DNA from 2 places in the Pseudomonas trivialis genome. Region 2 is predicted to be linked to the other one. Evidence: riboswitches for the same ligand, from Rfam matches in the RefSeq annotation. Region 2 holds a riboswitch; the other holds the start of a gene.

Region 1 (11,522 bases), 1.7 Mb from region 2:
CACATCAGCTTTTGAGCTGGCTTTTGATTTTGCTTTTGATCTCAGGCGCCCCGTAAAACCACGCTGGCCGAACGCAGGTTTGAATCCGTGGGCAACCCGGCAGGACGCCGGGTTAGCCGCGCTGGGCCATGGATGGCCCATCGTGGCGGCCCACGGATTCAAGCCTGTGTTCGGGCACACCGAGCCTAAGCGAGGTGCCGAGTGGTGGGGCGAGAGCCTTTTGGTTACTTTTGGGCTCTTCCAAAAGTGACCCGCTGTAAGAGCGGAACCATAAGCAGCCGTTACCGCAGCAACGGATATGTACACTGAAAAACCGCCATCGGGAGCAAGCCTCCTCCCACATTTGGAACGCGGCGCTTCAGTTGAATAGTGACCGACTGTCAGGCCGCCATCGCGGTCAAGCCCGCTGCCACAGAGAGGCCGTATGTACACCGTCAGATTCCACACAGTTTGCGTAACAACTCGGTGTCCAGATGGTTCTCGACCAAATCCGCCAACCGCTCGATATCGCGCTCACGTAACGCGTGGTAATCCACCTCCTGCACATCCAGCAACCCGGCCCAACGCAGCAAGGCGCTGCACGCGGCGGGAGTTTCGAACAATCCGTGCAAGTAGGTGCCAAGAATTTGCCCGTCAGCACTGAGCGCGCCATCACTGCGCCCATCATCCAGCAGCACCGCAGCACGCGACAGCCCGTCGCCCGACGTCACCCCCGCATGAATCTCATAGCCACTGACCTCAGCGTCCTCCAACAACAGGCGCCCACGCACATTGCGCAACTGCTTTTCTTCTTCAAGCGTGGTGGTGAACCCCAACAACCCCAGCCCATCACTGGACCCCGCCGCCCCTTCCAGCCCAAGCGGGTCATGCACCTGCTCGCCCAGCATCTGCAAACCACCGCAAATCCCCAGCACCTTGCCGCCATAGCGCAAGTGCCGCGCCACGGCGCTGTCCCAGCCATTGGCGCGCAGGTACGCCAAATCATTGCGCACACTTTTCGAGCCCGGCAGGATGATCAGGTCGGCGGCCGGGATCGGCTGGCCCGGCCCCACGAACTGCAGATCCACCTGGGGATGCAGGCGCAACGGGTCGAAATCCGTATGGTTGCTGATGCGCGGCAACACCGGCACCACCACTTTGAGCACCTGCGCAGCCTTGTCGATCTGGCGCCGGTCGATGCCGTCCTCGGCTTCCAGGTGCAGGTCCATCACATAGGGCAACACGCCCACCACCGGCTTGCCGGTGCGCGTCTGCAGCCAATCCAGCCCCGGTTGCAGCAGCGCGATGTCGCCGCGAAAGCGGTTGATGATGAAGCCCCTGACCCGCGCCTGTTCGCTGGGCGAGAGCAATTCCAGGGTGCCCACCAGGTGGGCGAACACGCCGCCACGGTTGATATCGGCGATCAGCAGCACCGGGCAATCCACCGCCTCGGCAAAGCCCATGTTGGCGATGTCGTTGGCGCGCAGGTTGATCTCTGCCGGCGAACCAGCGCCTTCCACCATCACCACCGGGTAGGCTGCGCTCAGGCGCGCGTGGGAGGCCAGCACCGCCTGCATCGCGATGGCTTTGTAATCGTGATAGGCCACCGCGTTCATGCTGGTGACGGCGCGGCCATGGATGATGACCTGGGAGCCGGTATCGCTGTTGGGTTTGAGCAACACCGGGTTCATGTCGGTGTGGGGCGCCAGGCGCGCGGCCTGGGCCTGCACGGCCTGGGCACGGCCGATCTCGCCGCCTTCGGCGGTCACGGCGCTGTTGAGAGCCATGTTCTGCGGCTTGAACGGCGCCACCGCCACACCCTGGCGCACCAGCCAGCGGCACAGCGCGGTCACCAGGGTACTTTTGCCGGCATCGGAGGTGGTGCCCTGCACCATCAGCGTACTCATGCAGTCTCCCGGTAAGCGGCCAGTGCCGTATCGAGGCGCAGCCAGTCGACCTCGGTGTCTGGCAGGCCGAAGCGCAGGCTGCTGTTGTGGGCAAACAGGCGCAGCAGGATGCCGCGCTGGGCCATGAATTCGTGCAGCCGTTCGGCGTGCGTGGTGATCAACCATTGGAACAGAGCGCAGCCGCCCTGAGGTTGAAAGCCGTGGCGCTCGAGCAGGGCAAACAAACGCTGAGCGGCTTCGACACACCGCGCACGCTGGCGCGTATGCCCGTCGCTGTCACGCAGACATGCCTGACCCAGCACGCGCGTCGGCCCGCTGACGGCCCAGGGACCGACCTGCTCGGCGAGCAACTTGAGCAACCGGCGCTCGGCCAGGACAAAGCCCAGCCGCACACCGGCCAGGCCGAAGAACTTGCCGAATGAACGCAGCACGATCAACCCGACCTGATGGGCATGGCCCGCCAGGCTCAGGTGCGGGGTGACGTCCATGAACGCTTCGTCCACCACCAGCCAGCCACCGCGCTGCGCCAGGCGGGCGTGCCAATCGAGCAGGCGTTGCGGGCTCAGGCTCAACCCGGTGGGGTTGTTCGGGTTGACCACCACCAGCACATCGAGGCTGTCGATAAAGAAGTCGACTTCCTGCTCCTGCACTTCGCGCACCACATACCCGGCACGACGCCAGGCCTCGGCGTGTTCGGCATAACACGGCGACAAGACGCCGACCTTGCCGGAGCGACGCAGGCGCGGCAGTAGCTGGATGGCCATCTGGGAACCGGCCACCGGCAACACATGCGCCGCGCCGTAATACTCGCTGGCGGCCAACTCCAGGCCATCGTCGGTTTCCGGCAGGCGCGCCCAGGCCCGCAGCGGGATCTCGGGGATCGGCCATGGCCACGGCGCCAGGCCGCTGGACAGGTCGAGCCACTGATCTTCGGCAATACCGTATTGAATGGCCGCCTTGCGCAGCCGTCCGCCGTGCTCAAGCATAAAATTGCGCCCCCGCGCACAGGATCAGCAGCCACAACCATACGCCGCGCTGCACCAGTTGCCAGCCCCGCTCGATGGCATCGGCATCCGCCGGCGGGCCTTCGCCCAGCGGTGGACGCTGGTGCAGCTCGCCGTGATAAATCGCCGCACCGCCAAGCGCCACGCCCAGCGCGCCCGCGCCGGCCGCCATCACCGGCCCGGCGTTGGGGCTGTCCCAGGTCGGGCCCTGGGTGCGCCAGCACTTGAGCGCCAGGCGGGTCTTGCCCAGCACGGCGTAGGTCAAGGCCACCAGCCGTGCGGGAATATAGTTGAGCACATCGTCAATCCTGGCCGCCGCCCAGCCGAAGCGCTCGAAACGTTCAGTGCGGTAGCCCCACATCGCGTCCAGCGTATTGCTCAGACGATAGAGCACCACGCCCGGCACGCCGGCAACCACAAACCAGAACAGTGCGGCAAATACCGCGTCGCTGCCGTTTTCCAGCACCGATTCGGTGGCGGCGCGGGCGACGTCGGTGGCGTCCAGTTCGGCGGTCTCGCGGCTGACGAGGTAGCTCACCCGTGCGCGCGCCTCAACCAGATCATCACTGCGCAGGGCCTGGGCCACGGGCATCACATGTTCGCCCAGGCTGCGCATGCCCAGGGCGCAGTACAACGCGAGGACCTCCAGCGCCCAGCCAATGTAGGGCGCCCATGACAACGCGGTGGCCAGCAGGGTCAACGGCACCACCGTGATCACCCAGGCGGTCACGCCATGGCTGCGCCAGCCGCGTCCACCGCTGTTGAAGCGTTGCTCGATACGCCCGGCGAAATTGCCAAACGCCACCAGCGGATGCCAGCGCCGGGGCTCACCCAGCAGCGCGTCCAGCGCCACCGCAGCGACGCACAGCAAGGCCACACTCATTGACTCACTCCCCACGCATTTTCATACAGCATGTCACTCAAGGGTTGCGGCTCGCGCCAGCCTTCAAGCTGCAGCATCGGCGCCGGATAAAACTCGGCGACCGGGCCCAGGCACAACACGGCCAGGGGTTTGGCGCCTGGCGGCAAGCCCAGCAGGTCGGCCAGGGCCTGGGGCTCGAACAGCGACACCCAGCCCATGCCCAGCCCTTCCACCCGTGCTGCCAGCCACAGGTTCTGGATCGCGCAGGACAGCGAGGCCATGTCCATTTCCGGCAAGGTGCGACGGCCGAAGATATGCCGCTCACGGTCATCCATCAGCGCCGCCACCAGCACTTCAGCACAGTCATGGATGCCTTCGACCTTGAGCTTCATGAACTGGTCGGAGCACTCCCCCAGGGCCTGGGCGGTGCGCACGCGCTCCTCTTCCACCAGTTGCTGAATCCGCCCGCGCAACGAGCGGTCGCTGATACGGATAAACCGCCACGGCTGCATCAGGCCGACACTGGGGGCCTGGTGTGCGGCCTGGAGCAGGCGCTGCAGTAATTCGGGTGTGACCGTGCCACCGCTGAAGTGACGCATGTCACGGCGTTCGGCGATGGCGCGGTAGACGGCGTCGCGCTCGGCCTGGGGGAATGCGTGGTCGGTCATGGCCCTGTCGCGGGCAAGCCCGCTCCCACCGTTTGATCTGTGAACGCTGTCTTGAGGTCCGGCGCAAAAAGCGCGGCCACCGCCGCCGGATTCGACGGAAAGTAAAAGTGCACATAGGAAGCGGTCATGCGTCCCTGCCGATACACCGCCTCGGCGCCGCGCCCGCCATTGGGGCTCAGGCCACGGGCGATCGGCTGCCACTCGGTGCTGGTCAAGGAGTGGTGATAGGTATGCCCGCGCAACGTGCCCTCCGGCAGCTCGACACTCTGCAGCGCCAGCGCTGCCAGTTTTTTCTGCATCACCGCATCGCCCTGCAACAGGCCCACCAGTTCGGCGCGGGTGCCGTCGACGTCGGTGAGCGAGTCGAGCAGGTACAACATGCCCCCACACTCGGCGAGCAAGGGTTTGTTCGCCGCGTGATGGGCGCGAATGGACGCGAGCATCGAGGTATTGTGCGACAGCGCCTGGTGGTGCAGCTCCGGGTAACCACCGGGCAGGTAGAGGCTGTCGGCCTCAGGCAGCTGGCTATCGTGGAGCGGAGAAAAGAACGTCAGCTCGGCGCCCATCGCCCGCAACAGGTCCAGGCTGGCGCCATAGGTGAAGGCAAACGCTTCGTCCCGAGCAATGGCAATGCGCACGCCGGCGAGCAGCGGCTCGGCCTCGATCATTTCAGGCACGGCAAAGGTCACCGGCGGCGGCACCGCCACTTCGCAACTGCTGCCCAAGGCCTGGGCGGCGGCGTCCAGGCGCGCGTCGAGGTCATTGAGTTCACTGGCCTGCACCAGGCCCAGGTGGCGGCTGGGCAGTTCGATACCGGTCTCGCGGGACAGCGCGCCGTACCAGCGCAGGCCTTCGGTGAGGCTGCCTTCGAGCAGTTGCGCATGGCGCAGGGTACCGACCCGGTTGGCCAGTACGCCAGCGAACGGTAGATCCGGCTGGTAGCGCGCCAGGCCCAGAGCCAGTGCGCCGAAAGTCTGCGCCATGGCGGTGCCGTCGATCACGCCGAGCACCGGCACGCCGAAATGTCGCGCCAGGTCGGCGCTGGAGGGCGTGCCGTCGAACAGGCCCATGACGCCTTCAATCAGAATAAGGTCGGCCTCGCCCGCCGCTTCCCACAACAGGCGACGACTTTCCTGCTCGCCCACCATCCACATGTCCAACTGATACACCGGCGCACCACTGGCGCGCTCGTGGATCATCGGGTCGAGGAAGTCCGGGCCGCACTTGAACACGCGCACCTTGCGCCCAAGGTTGCGGTGCAAGCGTGCCAGGGCGGCAGTCACAGTGGTTTTGCCCTGGCCGGACGCCGGTGCGGCGATCAGAACGGCCGGGCAATGACGGGGCTGATTCAAAGTTCGACGCCCTTCTGAGCCTTGATACCGGCCTGGAATGCGTGCTTGAGCATGCCCATTTCGGTGACGGTATCGCCCATTTCAATCAGCTCGGGCTTGGCGCCACGGCCGGTGACCACCACGTGTTGCATCGGCGGGCGGGCCTGCAGGTCGCTGAGGACCTGATCGAGGTTGAGGTAGCCGTGCTTGAGGGCGATGTTCAGTTCGTCCAGCACCACCAGGCCGATGGAGGGGTCTTGCAGCATCGCCCGGGACACCGCCCAGGCGGCCTCGGCGGCGGCGATGTCGCGCTGGCGGTCCTGGGTTTCCCAGGTGAAGCCTTCGCCCATCACGTGAAAGCGCACCTGCTCGGGGAAACGGCGGAAGAACATCTCTTCGCCGGTGCTGAAACGCCCCTTGATGAACTGCACCACGCCGCACTGCATGCCATGGCCCATGGCGCGGGCCAGCATGCCGAAGGCCGAGCTGCTCTTGCCTTTGCCGTTGCCGGTGAGCACCAGCAGCAAGCCGCACTCATTCGGCGAATTGGCGATGCGCTCGTCGATCACGGCTTTTTTGCGCAGCATGCGCGCCAGATGGCGCTCGTCGCGTTCGGGGGAATCGGTCATGGCAGCTCTCCGTTGGGGCTGGACAAAAACGGCGGGCAGGAAACAAGCGCATACAGACAGCCAAGCATCGCCCACCGTGATGCTGTTGAATGTTCAAGGCCGGTCTCCGGACTCATGAGCGGCGCCTGCACGTATCAAGCGCAGGCAGGCCGGCGGCGCGCCTTCCCATATCGCGCACGATACAGTGGCAAACAGCACCGTTTTGACTCATTTACCGTTGCGGGGGCAGCGCCGGGATCGCGGCAGCACTGTGTACAAGTGCGCTCACTCACCGGCTTCCCTGTTTCACTCTGTCGACGCACGCGCCACGGAGCACCTGGAACAAGCGGCGAAGGTTAGTGGGTTGGGGGTGGAGCGTCAATTAAAGCTGGCCTGGCACTTGAACCATCCCGCGCAGGCAATCCTCTACCCTTACAGGCATTCAGGAGAAAATCATGCATAAAACAAGACTCGCCCTACTCATCATGCTCGCCGGCACCCTCGCCGCCTGCGGTGAAAGCTCGACGTTGCAGGTCTCGGATGGCACCGGGCCGTCGCCCAAATTGCCGCAGCCGAACAAGACGCTGATCCCCACCGTGAACATCGCACCGGCCATCGGCTGGCCTGAAGGCGCCAAGCCGACGGCCGCCGCCGGCACTCAGGTGGCCGCGTTCGCCGAAGGCCTGGACCACCCGCGCTGGCTGTATGTGTTGCCCAATGGCGACGTGCTGGTGGCCGAAACCAACGCGCCGCCCATGCCGGATGATGCCAAGGGTATTCGCGGCTGGGTGATGGAAAAAGTCATGGGCCGCGCCGGCGCTGGCGTGCCGAGCCCGAACCGCATCACTCTGCTGCGCGATGCCGACCATGACGGTGTGGCCGAGACACGCACAGTGTTCCTGGAAAATCTCAACTCGCCATTCGGCATGACCCTGGTGGGCAACGACCTCTACGTGACCGACTCGGACAAACTGCTGCGCTTTGCCTATCAGCCGGGCGAAACCGCGATCAAAACCCAGGGCACAACGGTCGTCGATTTGCCGGGCGGCCCGCTGAACCACCACTGGACAAAAAACGTGGTGGCGAGCAAGGACGGCAGCAAGCTGTACGTGAGTGTCGGCTCCAACAGTAACGTCGGCGAAAACGGCCTGGAAGCCGAACAAGGCCGCGCAGCGATCTGGGAAGTTGACCGCGCCACCGGCCAGCACCGGATTTTCGCCTCAGGCTTGCGCAACCCCAACGGCATGGCCTGGGAACCGCAAAGCGGCAAACTGTGGACGGCAGTCAACGAGCGCGACGAAATCGGCAGCGACCTGGTGCCGGACTACATCACTTCGGTCAAGGATGGCGGCTTTTATGGCTGGCCGTTCAGTTACTACGGTCAGCATGTGGATGTGCGCGTGACGCCGCAGCACCCGGAGCTTGTCGCCAAGGCCATTGCGCCGGACTACGCCGTGGGCCCGCATACCGCTTCACTGGGCCTGACCTTTGCCGAAGGCAGTAAACTCCCGGCGCCATTCAGCAACGGCGCGTTCATCGGCCAGCACGGCTCGTGGAACCGCAAGCCGCACAGTGGCTACAAGGTGATCTTCGTGCCGTTCGAAGGCGGGCAACCCAAGGGGCAGCCGGTGGACGTGCTGACCGGCTTCCTCGACAAGGACGAGAAAGCCATGGGCCGGCCGGTGGGCGTGGTGATCGATCAGCAGGGGGATCTGCTGGTGGCTGATGATGTGGGGAATAAGGTGTGGCGAGTTTCAGCAGCTAAATAAACGCCACAAAAAAGGTGAGAGGGGGTTTGCTCCCGATAGCAGTGGGTCAGTCAATAAGTTCCTGGACTGAAGCACCGTCATCGGGAGCAAGCCCCCTCCCACATGTGGATCCTGGTTTCAGCGTTAAGGATTGCGCGCCAGATGCTCGGCCGGCAATACGCGCTTGGCGCTCAGGTACGCATTCTGCCAATACGCCTTGGACAGGGTATCCAGCTTCACTGTGCCGCCGGTTTGTGGCGCGTGCACGAAACGACCTTCACCCACGTAGATGCCCGCATGGCTGACGCGGGAACCGCCGCCGGTGGCGAAGAACAGCAAATCACCGGTCTGCAGGTTCTGCTCACTCACATCCTGGGCGCGCATCACGATCAGTTCGCGGGTAGTACGCGGCAGGGAAATACCGGCCGCATCACGATAGACGAACCCGATCAGGCCACTGCAATCGAATCCCGAGTCCGGCGTATTACCGCCCCAGCGATAGGGTGTGCCAACCAGGCCGAGTGCACGGAAAAGCACGTCTTCGGCCGCAGGCGAGAAACTCTGGGTGGCAGCGTAGTTGAACACCGGCTTGGGCTTGACGGCGACAGGCGCCGGCGGCGGTGGACGGCTTGCGCAGGCGCTGAGCAGCGCGGCGCAAACAAGAAGCATGAGGCGGGCCGAGGTCGACATGGGCAGAACAATCCTGGTCTGGATGCGGCTTTCGCTGCCGTACGCTGAAAACCAGAACGCGCAAGCAAAGCTCGCGCGAACGGATTACAACAATGTCCAGGGATTCTAGCGCTTACGCGTCAAACTTCAAGTATCACTTTAACTTTACTTACTGGCGGTCACTGTGGACGGGGCCATGGCCAGTGCGCGCTTGGCTTCAATGAAGGTCTTGCTCCAGTAGCTGTCGCCCAGGCTGTCGACTCGAACACCGCCACTGCGACGGCTGCTGGAGTGGATAAACTGGTTATCGCCCAGGTAGATACCGGCGTGGCTGACACGACCACGGCCCGCTGTACTGAAGAAAAGCAGATCGCCAGGCTTGAGGTTGTTGCGTGCGACCAACGGTGCTTTCACGTTGATCATTTCGCGCGTCGAGCGTGGCAGATTCATGCCCGCCTCTTCACGAAACAGATAACCGATGAAACCGCTGCAATCGAAGCCGGCTTCAGAGGTACCGCCGAAACGGTAACGGGTACCGATCAGCGACATGCCGCGTTCCAGGATGCTGTCGGCCAGCACCGGAAGCTGGTAAGGCTTGCTGCCGGAGAAATCGGTCAGCTCTTTTTCGGTTGCCAGCTCTTCTTCGTAAACAGAAGCAGACTGAGCAGCAACGAATTTTGCCTGGCTTTGAACCTGTGGTTTTTGCTGGACAGCCACTTGCTGGGGCTGGGAGGCGCAACCAAACAACAGGGTGACAAGTGCGAGAGGCACGAGGGGTGCGAAGCGATTTAGCATGGGCACGACCGTGGCTGGTATGTAAAGAAGCCGAGACTATGCCCGCTATCGGATCGATTTGCAAATTCAATCGAGGTCTATGTGACTTGGCGATTGGACTGCGCCATCTAAGCCGTAATTCCATTTAATGAGCAAAATGCGTAGCCGGCGAGGCTAAAACGCAGGATTTCTGGCGCCTGAAAAATGCCGAACCGTTGCGAATCAACCGGTTACCAGCCCAACGTCTCTTTGAGAAAAGGGATCGTCAATTTTCTTTGTGCCTGCAGGGAGGCCTGGTCAAGTTGTTCGAGCAAATCGAACAACGCGCTCATGCTGCGGGTGCCACGGGTGAGAATAAAATGCCCGACTTCGTCGGTAAGGTGCAGGCCGCGACGGGATGCGCGTAATTGCAGGGCCCGCAATTTGTCTTCGTCGGACAAGGGACGCATCTGAAAGATCAGCGCCAGGGTGAGGCGTGACTTGAGGTCGGCCAGTTTGACCGGCAATTCCCGGGGCGAGGTGGAGGCGGCAATCAACAGGCGCCTGCCGCTGTCACGCAGGCGGTTGAACAGATGGAACAAGGCTTCTTCCCACTGCGCCTTGCCGGCGATGACCTGCAGGTCATCCAGGCACACCAGTTCGTATTGCTCGAGGTTGTCGAAGATGCCGATGCCACGGTCCATCAGCTCGGCCAGCGGCAGATACACCGCCGGCTCGCCCATCTGCTCGAAGCGCAGGCACGCGGCCTGCAACAGGTGGGTACGTCCCACGCCATGCTTGCCCCACAGATAGATCAGGCTTTCGGTCCACCCGGCGTCGGCTTCGCATAGCCGCTCGACATAGCCGAGTGCTGCGGCATTGGCGCCTGGGTAGTAATTGATAAAGGTTGCGTCATCACGCAGACGCACACCTAGGGGCAGCTGAATCGGTTTCATGCTGACTGAACGGCTCCCATCGAACCGCTAGTGGCCTCTGTGTAAAGTTGGCAAAGTCTATACCCGTGACGCCGGGCGCACAATGCAGCAGACCACAAGCAAAATCAAAGGTTTGCGCTAACCTGCCGGTTTGCACGGAGTGTTTGACGCGCCCACCTCATAAACAACAAACCCGGCCATGAGCCGGGTTTGTCGCACTGCGATTACAGCTCGGGGTCTTCGACACCCGTGTACACATCCGAATCCTTGTACAGCACGTGCACATGACGCACCAACACCATAATCACCGCCGCCACAGGCAAAGCCAGCAGGATGCCGGTAAAACCGAACAGCTCACCGCCCGCCAGGATCGCAAAGATCACCGCCACCGGGTGCAGGCCGATCCGATCACCCACCAGCAGGGGCGTCAGCACCATGCCTTCAAGGGCCTGGCCGACCATGAACACCGCGACAATCCCCAGCATCGGGTACAGGTCGCCGCCGAACTGGAACAATCCGGCCACCAGCGCCGCGCCGATCCCGATCACAAAGCCCATGTACGGCACAATGGCAGCCAGACCCGCGATCAGGCCGATCAACAGGCCCAGCTCCAGGCCGATGGCCATTAGCCCGGCCGCGTAGATGATGCCCAGTGCCAGCATCACCAACAACTGGCCACGCACGAATGCACCCAGCACTTCATGGCACTCTGCCGCCAGTGATACCACGCGCTCCTCGCTGTCTCGCGGCAGCAGGCCGCGAATCTTGGCCATCATGATGTCCCAGTCGCGCAGCAGGTAGAACGCCACCACCGGAATCAGTACCAGATTCGTCAGCCAGCCGATCAGCGCCAGGCTGGAAGCCGTGGCCTGGCTGAGCACCACACCGACGATGTCGGTGGTTTGGCCCATATGCTCGCTGATCGCGGCCTTGACCTTGTCGAACTTCCAGAACCCTTCCGACAGACCGAGTTTGGTCTGAGCCCACGGCATCGCCGTGTGTTGCAGCCAGTCGAGCATCTGCGGCGCCAGCTCGTACAAGCGAAACAGCTGCTTGGC
Region 2 (11,522 bases):
GCATCCCGAAGTGCGTCTGCGCCAACTGGTCTATGGCGAATGGAACCGCCAGCGGGCCTTTGAGCAGGCCACGCAGCTGTTCAAGCGCAACCCGCAGACGGCATTGGTGTGGGCTGCCAACGATGAGATGGCGCTGGGCGCGATGCAGGCGGTGCAAGCGGGCGGGCGAACGCCGGGCAAGGATGTGCTCTTCAGTGCCGTTAACAGCTCGCCGGAAATTCTGCAGGCGCGGCTGGACGGACGGCTGACCACCCTGGTGGCCGGGCATTTCACGCTGGGAGGCTGGGCCATGGTGTTGATCAATGATCACGCCAAGGGCGTGGACCTCGACGCCCACGGCGGCCGCGATCGCCAGGCAGCCCTGTTCCAATTGATCGATGCCAACCAGGCCCGGCGTTTACTGGGGCCGCCGACGGCCGTGGACTTTCGCGCGTTGTCGGCGGTGGGCAAGCCCGCGTCCTACCGTTACCCGTTCAGCCTGCAACTGCTGCTGCGTTAAACGCCGGTTGCTAGCAGCACGACCGCCCCGACAAGCCTAGTTGTCATAACCCAGGTTCGGCGCCAGCCAGCGCTCGGTCACGGCCAGGTCCTGGCCCTTGCGCGCGGTGTAGCTGTTTACCTGATCCTTGTCGACCTTGCCGACGGCAAAGTACTGGGCCTGCGGGTGGGCAAAGTACCAGCCGCTGACCGCTGCCGCCGGGAACATCGCGTAGTGCTCGGTGAGGAACACGCCGCTGCGACCGGCATGCATTTCGCGGGCTTCGGGGTCCAGCAACTGGAACAACTGGGCTTTCTCGGTGTGGTCCGGGCACGCCGGGTAGCCTGGGGCAGGGCGGATGCCGCTGTACTGCTCCTTGATCAACGCTTCGTTGTCCAGCGCTTCGTCCCTGGCATAACCCCAATGCTCTTTACGCACCTGCTGGTGCAGCCACTCGGCGCAGGCTTCGGCCAGACGGTCGGCCAGGGCCTTGACCATGATCGAGTTGTAGTCGTCGCCCGCGTCCTGATACGCCTTGGCCACTTCCTCGGCGCCGATGCCGGCGGTGGTGATGAAGCCGCCGATATAGTCGGTTACACCGCTGGCCTTGGGCGCCACAAAGTCGGCCAGAGAGAAGTTCGGCTTGCCGTCGGTCTTGATGATTTGCTGGCGCAGGTGGTGCAGCCGCGCAATCGGCTGGCCGTCGTCGCCGTAGACTTCCAGGTCGTCGTCCTGCACCTGGTTGGCCGGCCAGAAACCGAACACCGCGCGGGCACTGATGAGTTTTTCGTCGATAAGCTTCCTGAGCATTTCCCGGGCATCGGCATACAGCGCGGTCGCGGCTTCGCCCACCACTTCATCGGTGAGGATACGCGGGAATTTGCCGGCCAGATCCCAGGAAATAAAGAACGGCGTCCAGTCGATATAGTCGGCCAGCACGTTGAGGTCGATGTTGTCCAGCACCCTGGCGCCAGTAAAGGTCGGCACCACCGGGGTGTAGCTGCTCCAGTCGAACTGCGGCTTCTTGGCGATGGCGGCCGGATAGCTCAGGCGCTCGGTGCGCGCACTGCGGTTGGCGGTGCGCTCGCGTACGTCGATGTATTCCAGGCGGGTTTTTTCGACAAAACCAGCCTTCAGTTCCTTGGACAGCAACTGCGTGGCCACACCCACGGCGCGCGAGGCGTCGGTGACGTAGATCACCGCGTCGTTGCTGTACTTGGGCTCGATTTTCACCGCCGTGTGCGCCTTGGAGGTGGTCGCGCCGCCGATCATCAAGGGCAGGTGGAAGTCCTGGCGCTGCATCTCACGGGCCACGTGCACCATTTCATCCAGGGACGGCGTGATCAGGCCGGAGAGGCCGATGATGTCGCACTTCTGTTCCTTGGCCACCTGCAGGATTTTTTCCGCAGGCACCATCACACCCAGGTCCACGATGTCATAGCCATTGCAACCGAGCACCACGCCGACAATGTTCTTGCCGATGTCATGCACGTCACCCTTGACCGTGGCCATCAGGATCTTGCCCTTGGCTTCCGGCTTGTCGCCTTTTTCCAGCTCGATGAACGGAATCAAATGCGCCACGGCCTGTTTCATCACGCGGGCGGACTTCACCACCTGGGGCAGGAACATCTTGCCGGCGCCGAACAGGTCACCGACGATGTTCATGCCGGACATCAGCGGGCCTTCGATCACTTCGATCGGGCGCGCGAACGACTGGCGCGATTCTTCGGTGTCTTCAACGATGTGGGTGGTGATGCCTTTGACCAGCGCGTGCTCCAGGCGCTTGTTCACCGGCCAGCCGCGCCATTCCTCGGTCTCGGCTTCCTTGACGCTGCCGTCGCCCTTGTACTTGTCGGCGATGGCGAGCAGGGCGTCGGTGCCTTCCGGGGTGCGGTTGAGCACCACGTCTTCCACGGCATCGCGCAACTCGGCGGGAATCTGGTCGTAAATCTCCAGTTGACCGGCGTTGACGATACCCATGGTCAGGCCGTTGCGGATCGCATACAGCAGGAACACCGAGTGGATCGCCTCGCGCACCGGGTTGTTGCCACGGAACGAGAACGACACGTTGGACACGCCGCCGGAGGTCAGCGCATACGGCAGCTCGTCGCGGATGTACGCACAGGCGTTGATGAAATCGACGGCATAGTTGTTGTGCTCTTCGATACCGGTGGCGACCGCGAAGATGTTCGGGTCGAAGATGATGTCTTCCGGCGGGAAGCCGACTTCATTCACCAGAATGTCGTAGGAGCGTTTGCAGATTTCCTTCTTGCGCGCTTCGGTGTCGGCCTGGCCGGCTTCGTCGAAGGCCATCACCACCACGGCGGCGCCATAGCGCTTGCACAGTTTGGCGTGATGAATGAACTGCTCCACGCCTTCCTTCATGCTGATGGAGTTGACGATGCCCTTGCCCTGGATGCACTTGAGGCCGGCTTCGATCACTTCCCACTTGGAGGAGTCGATCATGATCGGCACGCGGGAGATGTCCGGCTCGCCGGCAATCAGATTGAGGAAGGTCACCATGGCCTTCTTCGAATCGAGCATGCCCTCGTCCATGTTGATGTCGATCACCTGCGCGCCGGCTTCCACCTGCTGCAGGGCAACTTCCAGGGCTTCGGTGTAGTTGTCTTCACGGATCAGCCGGGCAAAGCGCGCGGAACCGGTGATGTTGGTGCGCTCGCCGACGTTGACGAACAGCGAGCTGCGATCAATGGTGAACGGCTCCAGCCCCGACAGTCGGCAGGCTTTGGGAATGTCCGGGATCGCACGCGGTGCATAGCCGGCCACCGCGTTGGCGATGGCTTCAATGTGGCCAGGCGTGGTGCCGCAGCAGCCGCCGACGATATTGAGGAAGCCACTTTGGGCGAACTCTTCGATGACCTTGGCCGTTTCCGATGGCAGTTCATCGTACTCGCCGAATTCGTTGGGCAGGCCGGCATTGGGGTGCGCGGACACATGGGTGTTGGCCTTGTTCGACAGCTCTTCCAGGTAAGGGCGCAGGTCGCTGGCACCGAGGGCGCAGTTCAGGCCCACGGAAATCGGTTTGGCGTGGGCCACGGAGTTCCAGAACGCTTCGGTGGTCTGGCCCGAGAGGGTGCGGCCGGAGGCGTCGGTGATGGTGCCGGAAATCATGATCGGCAGTTCGACATCCAGTTCCTCGAACACACCCTGCACGGCGAAGATCGCAGCCTTGGCGTTGAGGGTGTCGAAGATGGTCTCGATCAGGATCAGGTCGGCGCCGCCTTCGATCAGGCCTTTGGTAGCCTCGGTGTAGTTTTCCACCAACTCATCGAAGGTTACGTTGCGATAGCCGGGGTTGTTCACGTCCGGCGACAGCGAGCAGGTGCGGCTGGTAGGGCCGAGCACGCCGGCGACGAAGCGCGGCTTGGCCGGGTTTTCCAGGGTCTTGGCGTCGGCCACCTGGCGCGCCAGGCGTGCGCCTTCCACGTTCAGTTCATAGGCCAGTTCTTCCATGCCGTAGTCGGCCATGGAGATGCGCGTGGCGTTGAAGGTATTGGTTTCCAGAATGTCGGCGCCGGCGTCCAGGTAGGCCTTTTCGATACCGCCGATCACGTCCGGGCGGGTAATCACCAGCAGGTCGTTGTTACCCTTGACGTCGCTCGGCCAGTCGGCGAAGCGCTTGCCGCGATAATCCTGCTCTTCGAGCTTGTAGCTCTGGATCATCGTGCCCATGCCGCCGTCGAGGATCAGGATACGGTCCTTGAGGGCTTGGTGAAGGGCTTGCAGGCGAGCGCTACGATCGGACATGGGACTACTCTGGGTCAGGCATTACGGAGGGCGTGAATCATAGCAAACCTGTGCCGATTTTGAGCATGTGCGGTTTTTCATGAATATCGTTCATGTTGGTGCGGCGGCTGGCCCGGTAGAATCGCTGGCACTTCATATCGCACGCATTGAATCGGGACCGGATACATGTCACTTCGTTTTATCGTCAGCGCCGCCCTGGCCTTGATCGCCGGCAGCGCTTACGCAGAAGGTCCCGCCGCAGCGATCTCCTACACCCGCGACATTCAACCGATTTTTACCGAGAAATGCGTGGCCTGCCATGCCTGCTATGACTCAGCGTGCCAGCTTAACCTGGGCAGTGCCGAGGGCGCAGCGCGGGGCGCAAGTAAAATGCCGGTGTATGACGGCGAGCGCAGCCAGGCGGCGCCGAGCACGCGTTTGTTCTACGACGCATTCGGTAAACAGGCCTGGCAGCAGAAGGGCTTTTATTCGGTGCTGGACGCTCAGGGCAGCCAGGCGGCGCTGATGGCGCGCATGCTGGAGCTGGGGCACAACGCGCCGCTGCAAGCCAACGCCAAGCTGCCCGACGAGATTGCTCTGGGCCTGAATCGCGCAAACATGTGCGCAACCCCAGCCGAGTTCAACGCCTATGCAGGTGCCCACCCCAAAGAAGGCATGCCGCTGGCGGTGACCGGCCTGACCGACCAGCAATACCAGACGCTGCAGCGTTGGCTGGCGTCCGGCGCGCCGATTGACGAGCAAGGCCTGGCGCCGAGTGCCAGGGAGGCGCTGCAGGTTCAGCAGTGGGAAAACCTGTTCAATCAGCCCGGTGCCCGCGAAAGTCTGGTGGCCCGTTGGCTGTTTGAACATCTGTATCTGGCACATATCTATTTCCAGAACGGCGAGCCGAGGCATTTCTTCCAGTGGGTGCGCTCGCGTACGCCAAGCGGGCAGCCCATCGACCTGATCGCCACGCGCCGCCCGAACGATGACCCCGGCACCCGGGTGTACTACCGCCTGTGGCCGGTGCAGGGGGTGATCGTGCATAAAACCCATATCACTTACCCGTTCAGCGCGGCGAAGATGGCGCGCATCAAGCAACTTTTCTATGCCGGTGATTGGCAAGTGACCGCACTGCCGGGCTACGGCCCCGGTCGCCGTGCCAACCCCTTCGAAACCTTCGAAGCCATCCCGGCCAGGGCGCGCTACCAGTTCATGCTCGATAACGCCGAATACTTCGTGCGCACTTTCATTCGCGGGCCGGTATGCCGTGGGCAGATCGCCACGGACGTGATCCGCGACAACTTCTGGACACTGTTCCAGGACCCCGACCATGATCTGTATATCACCGATGCGCGTTATCGCGGGCAGGCCACGCCGCTGCTGGCGATGCCGGGGCAGAACGACGATGTGGGCAGCGTGCTGGGGTTGTGGCTGAGTTACCGCGACAGGCGCAACCGCTACGAAGCGTTACGCCGGGACAGCTACGCCGACCTGCCGCCGCCGGGGTGGTCGACCCTGTGGGCTGGCAATGACAATGCCTTGCTGAGCATCTTCCGCCACTTCGACAGCGCGTCGGTGACCAAAGGCCTGATCGGTGAAGTGCCGCAGACGATGTGGCTGTTCGATTACCCGTTGCTTGAGCGCACCTATTACCAGTTGGCCGTAAATTTCGATGTGTTCGGCAACGTGGCACACCAGGCCCAGACCCGACTGTATTTCGACCTGATCCGCAATGGCGCCGAGCAGAATTTCTTGCGCCTGATGCCAGCCGATAGCCGTGAGGATTTCCTCGACGATTGGTATCAGAACAGTGGCAAGCTCAAGATGTGGCTGGATTACGAGGCCATTGATGACGACAAGCCCACCGGCCTGCACCTGGATGAAAAACACCCGAAACGAGATTTTGCCCGGCAGTTGCTCACGCGTTATGCCGCGTTGAATGCCAATCCCGACCCGATCAACCGCTGTTCGGGCGCCTATTGTTCGCGCGATGGCATTGAGCCTGCGTTGCAGGATGCGGAACAGGCGCTGAGCCGCGTTACCTCGCGCCCGGCCGCCGGGCTCAAGGTCATCGAGCAATTGCCCGAAGCGACGATGCTGCTTGTCGAAACGGCCAGCGGCAGGCACCAGGTCTACAGCCTTTTGCGCAACCGCGCCCACAGCAACGTGGCGTTTTTGCTGGGCGAGGCCTACCGCTATCAGCCAGGCCTGGACACCTTGACCGTTTATCCAGGCGTACTCAGCAGCTACCCGAACTTCATGTTCGCGCTCAAGGCTCGTGAAGTACCCGAGTTCGTGGCTGAACTGGAGCAGGTCACGGATGCCGCAGGCTTTGAAAAAATCGTCGACCACTGGGGCGTGCGCCGCAGTCATCCGCAGTTCTGGCAGTATTTTCACGATTTGTCGCAGTACCTGCGCGAAACCACGCCGGTGGAAGAAGGCGTATTGGACATGAACCGCTATGAGAATCTGTGAGCGTGCCGATTGCCTTGTCACTATCCCGACAAAAACACTCGGACTTTGTACCTGCGTAATAATTTGGCGTAAACTCCCCCCAAGCCTGTGAGGAGTTTCCATGACTGCCATAACCATTACCGACGCCGCCCACGATTACCTGGCTGACCTGCTGTCCAAGCAGAACACCCCGGGTATCGGCATCCGCGTCTTCATCACCCAGCCCGGTACCCAGTACGCCGAGACGTGCATTGCCTACTGCAAGCCTGGCGAAGAGAAACCTGAAGACACCGCGCTGGGGCTCAAAAGCTTCACCGCCTACATCGACGCCTTCAGCGAAGCCTTCCTGGACGATGCCGTGGTCGACTACGCCACCGACCGCATGGGCGGCCAGTTGACGATCAAGGCACCCAACGCCAAGGTGCCGAACGTCAACGCCGACAGCCCGGTCAATGAGCGCATCAATTACTACCTGCAAACCGAGATCAACCCGGGGCTGGCCAGCCACGGCGGCCAGGTCAGCCTGATCGACGTGGTCGATGACGGTATCGCCGTTCTCAAGTTCGGCGGCGGCTGCCAAGGTTGCGGCCAGGCGGACGTGACCCTGCGCGAAGGCATTGAGCGCACCTTGCTTGAGCGCATTCCGGAGCTCAAGGGCGTTCGCGACGTGACCGACCACACGCAGAAAGAAAACGCCTACTACTGAGTAAGGTGTTCACTGCAAACAAAAAACGGCGCCCGTGAGCGCCGTTTTTTATGCCTTGAATTCAGAAGCTTACACCTGCTATCCAATCAATCAGATCAAATAGGGGAGTGGGCTTGCTCCCTCCCACCGTTTTGCCCCGCGTTCATTCAAGGACGGTAGAGGTGAGCATGACCCGCGCGATACAGCGACGAATCACCAAAACTGTCACTGGCCAGCACCCTGCCCACCACGATCAACGCCGTACGCCGAAAGCCCTTGGCTGCGACTTTTCCGGCAATATCACTGAGCGTGCCCGCTACCCAGTCCTGATCCGGCCACGTTGCCCGGTGCACCACAGCAATCGGACAGTCGGCGCCATAGTGCGGCAGCAGTTCGGCAACGATCTTCTCCAGGTGATTGACCCCCAGATGAATCGCCATTGTGGTGCCATGGCGCGCCAGGCTGTCGAAGTCTTCGCCGTCCGGCATGCGGGTCTTGTCGGCGTAGCGGGTCAGGATCACGCTCTGGGCGATGTCCGGCAGGGTCAGTTCGGTTTCCAGCAGCGCGGCGCAGGCGGCTACCGCCGTGACGCCCGGGATGATCTGGAACGGAATGCCCAGCTTGCGCAAATGACGGATCTGTTCGCCAATCGCCCCGTACAGGCTTGGATCGCCGGAGTGCACGCGGGCCACATCCTGGCCGCTGGCGTGGGCGACCTCGATCAACGCGATGATCTGTTCCAGGTGCAGTTCGGCGCTGTTGACCACCTGATGTGCCTGATGCCCCTCCAGTACCGCCGCCGGTACCAGCGAGCCGGCGTAGATGATCACCGGGCAACTGCGGATCAACCGCTGGCCCTTGACGGTGATCAATTCCGGGTCGCCGGGGCCTGCACCGATAAAGTAGACGGTCATGGGAGTTCCTGTTGGAAATGGGACGAGCATGAAGACTGCTCATGATCAAGGAGGGTGATTATCGAGGTTTCAGCCGGCGCAGGCCAATGCAAAGGTTGCCCTGGCGTTGTTTCTGCGGCTGATCAACAGGCGGGCAGGGGCGCCCGACAGCTGTTCTGCCAGGGCGAGGGCGGCACTTTCGGCAATGCCATGGCAACCGGTGTGGGCAAAGGCGACGGCTGATTTGTGGCTCAGGCGATCCTCATAAATCGCCAATTGCGCAGCGCTGAAACACTGCAATGGCAATTGCAGCCGCTGGGCCAGAGCGATCAGCCCAGGCTCATCCTGTTTGCGATCGATGCTGGCCAGCGCGGTGACACGCTGGCGCTCGATACCCGTCTCGGCAAGGGCGCCGTCAAGCAGAGCCAGCAGGGTGTAAACATCACAACCGCGCTGACAACCCAGGCCTACCGCCAGAATCATGCCGAGTATTGACCGTCGCGGTTGCGCCGGAACAGCCAGGCGCTGATCAGGCCCAGAGCCAGCCAGAATGCGATGTTGGTCAATTGCGACGCGATCTTGAACTGCGCCTCGAGGGCCTCCGGGGCCAGCATTGCATGCACTTCGGGCTGCGGCGCACCGATCACATGGGGCACTGCAAGGATCGCCACGCCGAGAATCTTAAGCAGCCAGTTGCGGCCGAACACGATCAGCGCAATACCCGCAGCCGTGGAGGCGGCGGTACCGATCCACCAGGTCTGGCGCAGTGCAAGGTCGGCGGCGGCAGTGCCCGGCAATTCGGGCGGCAGGCCCAGGGTGGGCGCCAGCACAAACGTCGCGTACCCGGCCAGGCCCCACAACAGTCCCTGGGCCGTGCGGGTTGGGGCGCGCAGGGTGTAGAGACCGGCCAACATCAGCGCGAAACCCACTGCCACCACCAGGTTGCCGCCGGTGGTGGACAGCACACGCTGCCAGCCATCTTCCGGCTCCCAGGCTTCGGCGTCGTGGCTATGGGCAGTGCGCTCATGCGCCACCTCGGTTGCAGCTGGCGCTTTCTCGAAGGTTTCGGCCTGCAGAATCAACGGGGCGACCCAGAAGCTTTGCAGCAGAGTCAGCAGCAGGGCGGCCAGCAGGCCGGTAAAGCCGGCGGTTTGCGCAATACGCTTGATCATGTCGGCAGGCCTCAGTGGCACGGGAATGCGGCGCTGTGGCGAGTATCGTGGGCAGCGTTGTGCACCGCCTCGATATGCGAGAACCCGGCGAAATACACCAGGCATGCGCCGAGGATCGACGCGCCAATGGCGGCGGTGAGGCGTTGGCTCAGGGTGGCGGTGTGGCTGGCGGCGGGTGAGGTGCTGCTGATGATCGACATGGCGCGTCCCTATCAAGTGTCTGGGCGAAACGAGCGCATGAAAACCCCGCGAGCGGGGCACGCGGGGTTTGAACAGCGCCCGCCCACCGCGGGTTTGTTATCTGATTTTCGGGCCGGTCTCCGGGCTTGCGAGGGACGCTGGGTCAAAAAGCATCGCCTTCCCATGCCTGCTGGCACAGTGGATCTGACGCTTCACTCGCTTACCGTTGCGGGGGCAGCACCGGACTCGTCATACCCTGGTATCGCAGGCCATGACTCACCGGTTTCCCGTTTCACCCTGTGAAGGGCACCCGAAACAAGATGTACAGGAAAACACGAGTATGACCGGGGCGTCAATTGAGGCGGGCAATAACGAATATTCGTCGAGGGCGCGACGTAATGGCGTTTTTGCCAAGTAATATTTTCAATTGTTTTATGGGCCTGGCGCACTTCTTTTTTAGTGTTGGTTATTGGAAGGTGGTCGCGCTGAAGTTTATGTCGTCCATTAAGTTAATAAGGTTTTTTATGTCTGTTATATCTCGTGCCAGTTTTAATGCGCCAATTGTTAATCAACATATTATAAACCCGAGTGCTGAATCCGCTGGCCCGCAGGGCAAGGCGCATTATCATGCGGTTTCCAGCAAACCGTCCTGGGCCACCCGCCAAGCTGCAGACCAGATTGATCGAAGGCAGCGCAGATTGCAGGATCTTAATGGCGATAAGTTACTGCGCGTGGGTTATACGTTCCGCGACATTGATCCGGTGGAAACCAGGTTCAATAAAACGCAACAGGAACAGGCCCGTCTTTCAATGCAGTCCTGGTCTGATATTGCAAATATCGAGTTCGAGGAAGACGCCGTTGCGCCCGAGGCCCTGTTACGTTTCGTCAATAGCTCGGAGACAACCTTTGCCGATGCCATGTTTTCCGAAACTTCTGGGCGGGTGCGCCTGAACTCAAGCCACTGGGTCAATCGCGCGCCCTCCGTAAACGGCTATGGGCGCCAAACGCTGACCCACGAAATCGGCCACTTGCTGGGCGCTGCCCATACCGGTGACTACGACGCGTCGCGGGGCCCGAGCAACTACACAGAGCATGCCGTTTTTGCAGAGGACAGCCGGGCCTACTCGGTCATGAGCTATTTCGAAGCGAGCAATACGGATCATGATCACCAGGGCGAGTACGCCTCGGCACCGTTGATGACTGACATTGCCTGGGCCCAAAAGGCCTACGGCGCCAATTACAAGACCCGTAACACGGATACCACCTACGGCTTCAATTCCAATACCCGGCGAGACGATCTTTCACTGGTATCCCCGCGGGACGGCGCCGTTTTCTGCGTCTGGGACGGCGGCGGTAACGATACGCTGGATTTCTCCGGCTATTACCAGAATCAGGTGATCAATCTGAATGCTGAAACCTTCTCCAATGTCGGCGGGAAGAAGGGCAATGTCTCCATCGCCAGGGACGTTACCGTGGAGAACGCTATCGGCGGTTCCGGCAACGATGTGTTGACCGGCAACGCCGCCGACAACCGGCTTGAAGGCGGTGGCGGCGCCGATCGTCTGCAGGGCGGCGCAGGCCGCGATACCTTCGTGTACGACACCGCCACCGATTCGACGTTACGCAGCACCGACCTGTTGACGGACTTCGTCACCGGCCAGGATAAAATCGATATTTCCGGATTGCTGCGCAAGCATGGCCTCCACGACCTCACTTTCGTCAACCGGCTTTCCGGCCGACCAGGGGAGGCGGGGCTGGGCTACGATCCGCAAAAAAACGAGTCGTGGCTGGTGCTTGACCTGACAGGCAATGGCGAAATTGATTTCTACGTTGAAAGCCAGGGGCGCATCGCGCTCGCCGACATCGTGACGGATGTGCCCATCAAACATCGCTATGTGTAGATCGGCGTG

The links. A riboswitch is a leader RNA that binds a small molecule or an ion and turns the genes downstream of it on or off. The one in region 2 is predicted to bind cobalamin.
Region 1: another riboswitch for cobalamin. It lies ahead of cobO (cob(I)yrinic acid a,c-diamide adenosyltransferase); the one in region 2 lies ahead of VRB54_RS09915 (CbtB domain-containing protein).

Annotation. Positions count from the first base shown of each region.
Region 1 is NZ_CP142151.1:3,853,826-3,865,347, forward strand. Features, by position in the region: gene VRB54_RS16785 (cobyric acid synthase) at 435-1,886, opposite strand; gene cobD (threonine-phosphate decarboxylase CobD) at 1,883-2,872, opposite strand; gene cbiB (adenosylcobinamide-phosphate synthase CbiB) at 2,865-3,773, opposite strand; gene bluB (5,6-dimethylbenzimidazole synthase) at 3,770-4,420, opposite strand; gene VRB54_RS16805 (cobyrinate a,c-diamide synthase) at 4,417-5,772, opposite strand; gene cobO (cob(I)yrinic acid a,c-diamide adenosyltransferase) at 5,769-6,380, opposite strand; cobalamin riboswitch at 6,461-6,715, opposite strand; gene VRB54_RS16815 (sorbosone dehydrogenase family protein) at 6,815-8,128, shown strand; gene VRB54_RS16820 (C40 family peptidase) at 8,252-8,797, opposite strand; gene VRB54_RS16825 (C40 family peptidase) at 8,942-9,571, opposite strand; gene hda (DnaA regulatory inactivator Hda) at 9,781-10,485, opposite strand; gene VRB54_RS16835 (AI-2E family transporter) at 10,689-11,522, opposite strand, start outside.
Region 2 is NZ_CP142151.1:2,196,842-2,208,363, forward strand. Features, by position in the region: gene VRB54_RS09880 (ABC transporter substrate-binding protein) at 1-499, shown strand, start outside; gene metH (methionine synthase) at 536-4,246, opposite strand; gene VRB54_RS09890 (fatty acid cis/trans isomerase) at 4,412-6,703, shown strand; gene nfuA (Fe-S biogenesis protein NfuA) at 6,804-7,388, shown strand; gene cobM (precorrin-4 C(11)-methyltransferase) at 7,535-8,281, opposite strand; gene VRB54_RS09905 (cobalamin biosynthesis protein) at 8,351-8,743, opposite strand; gene VRB54_RS09910 (CbtA family protein) at 8,740-9,432, opposite strand; gene VRB54_RS09915 (CbtB domain-containing protein) at 9,444-9,632, opposite strand; cobalamin riboswitch at 9,727-9,941, opposite strand; gene VRB54_RS09920 (M10 family metallopeptidase C-terminal domain-containing protein) at 10,011-11,513, shown strand.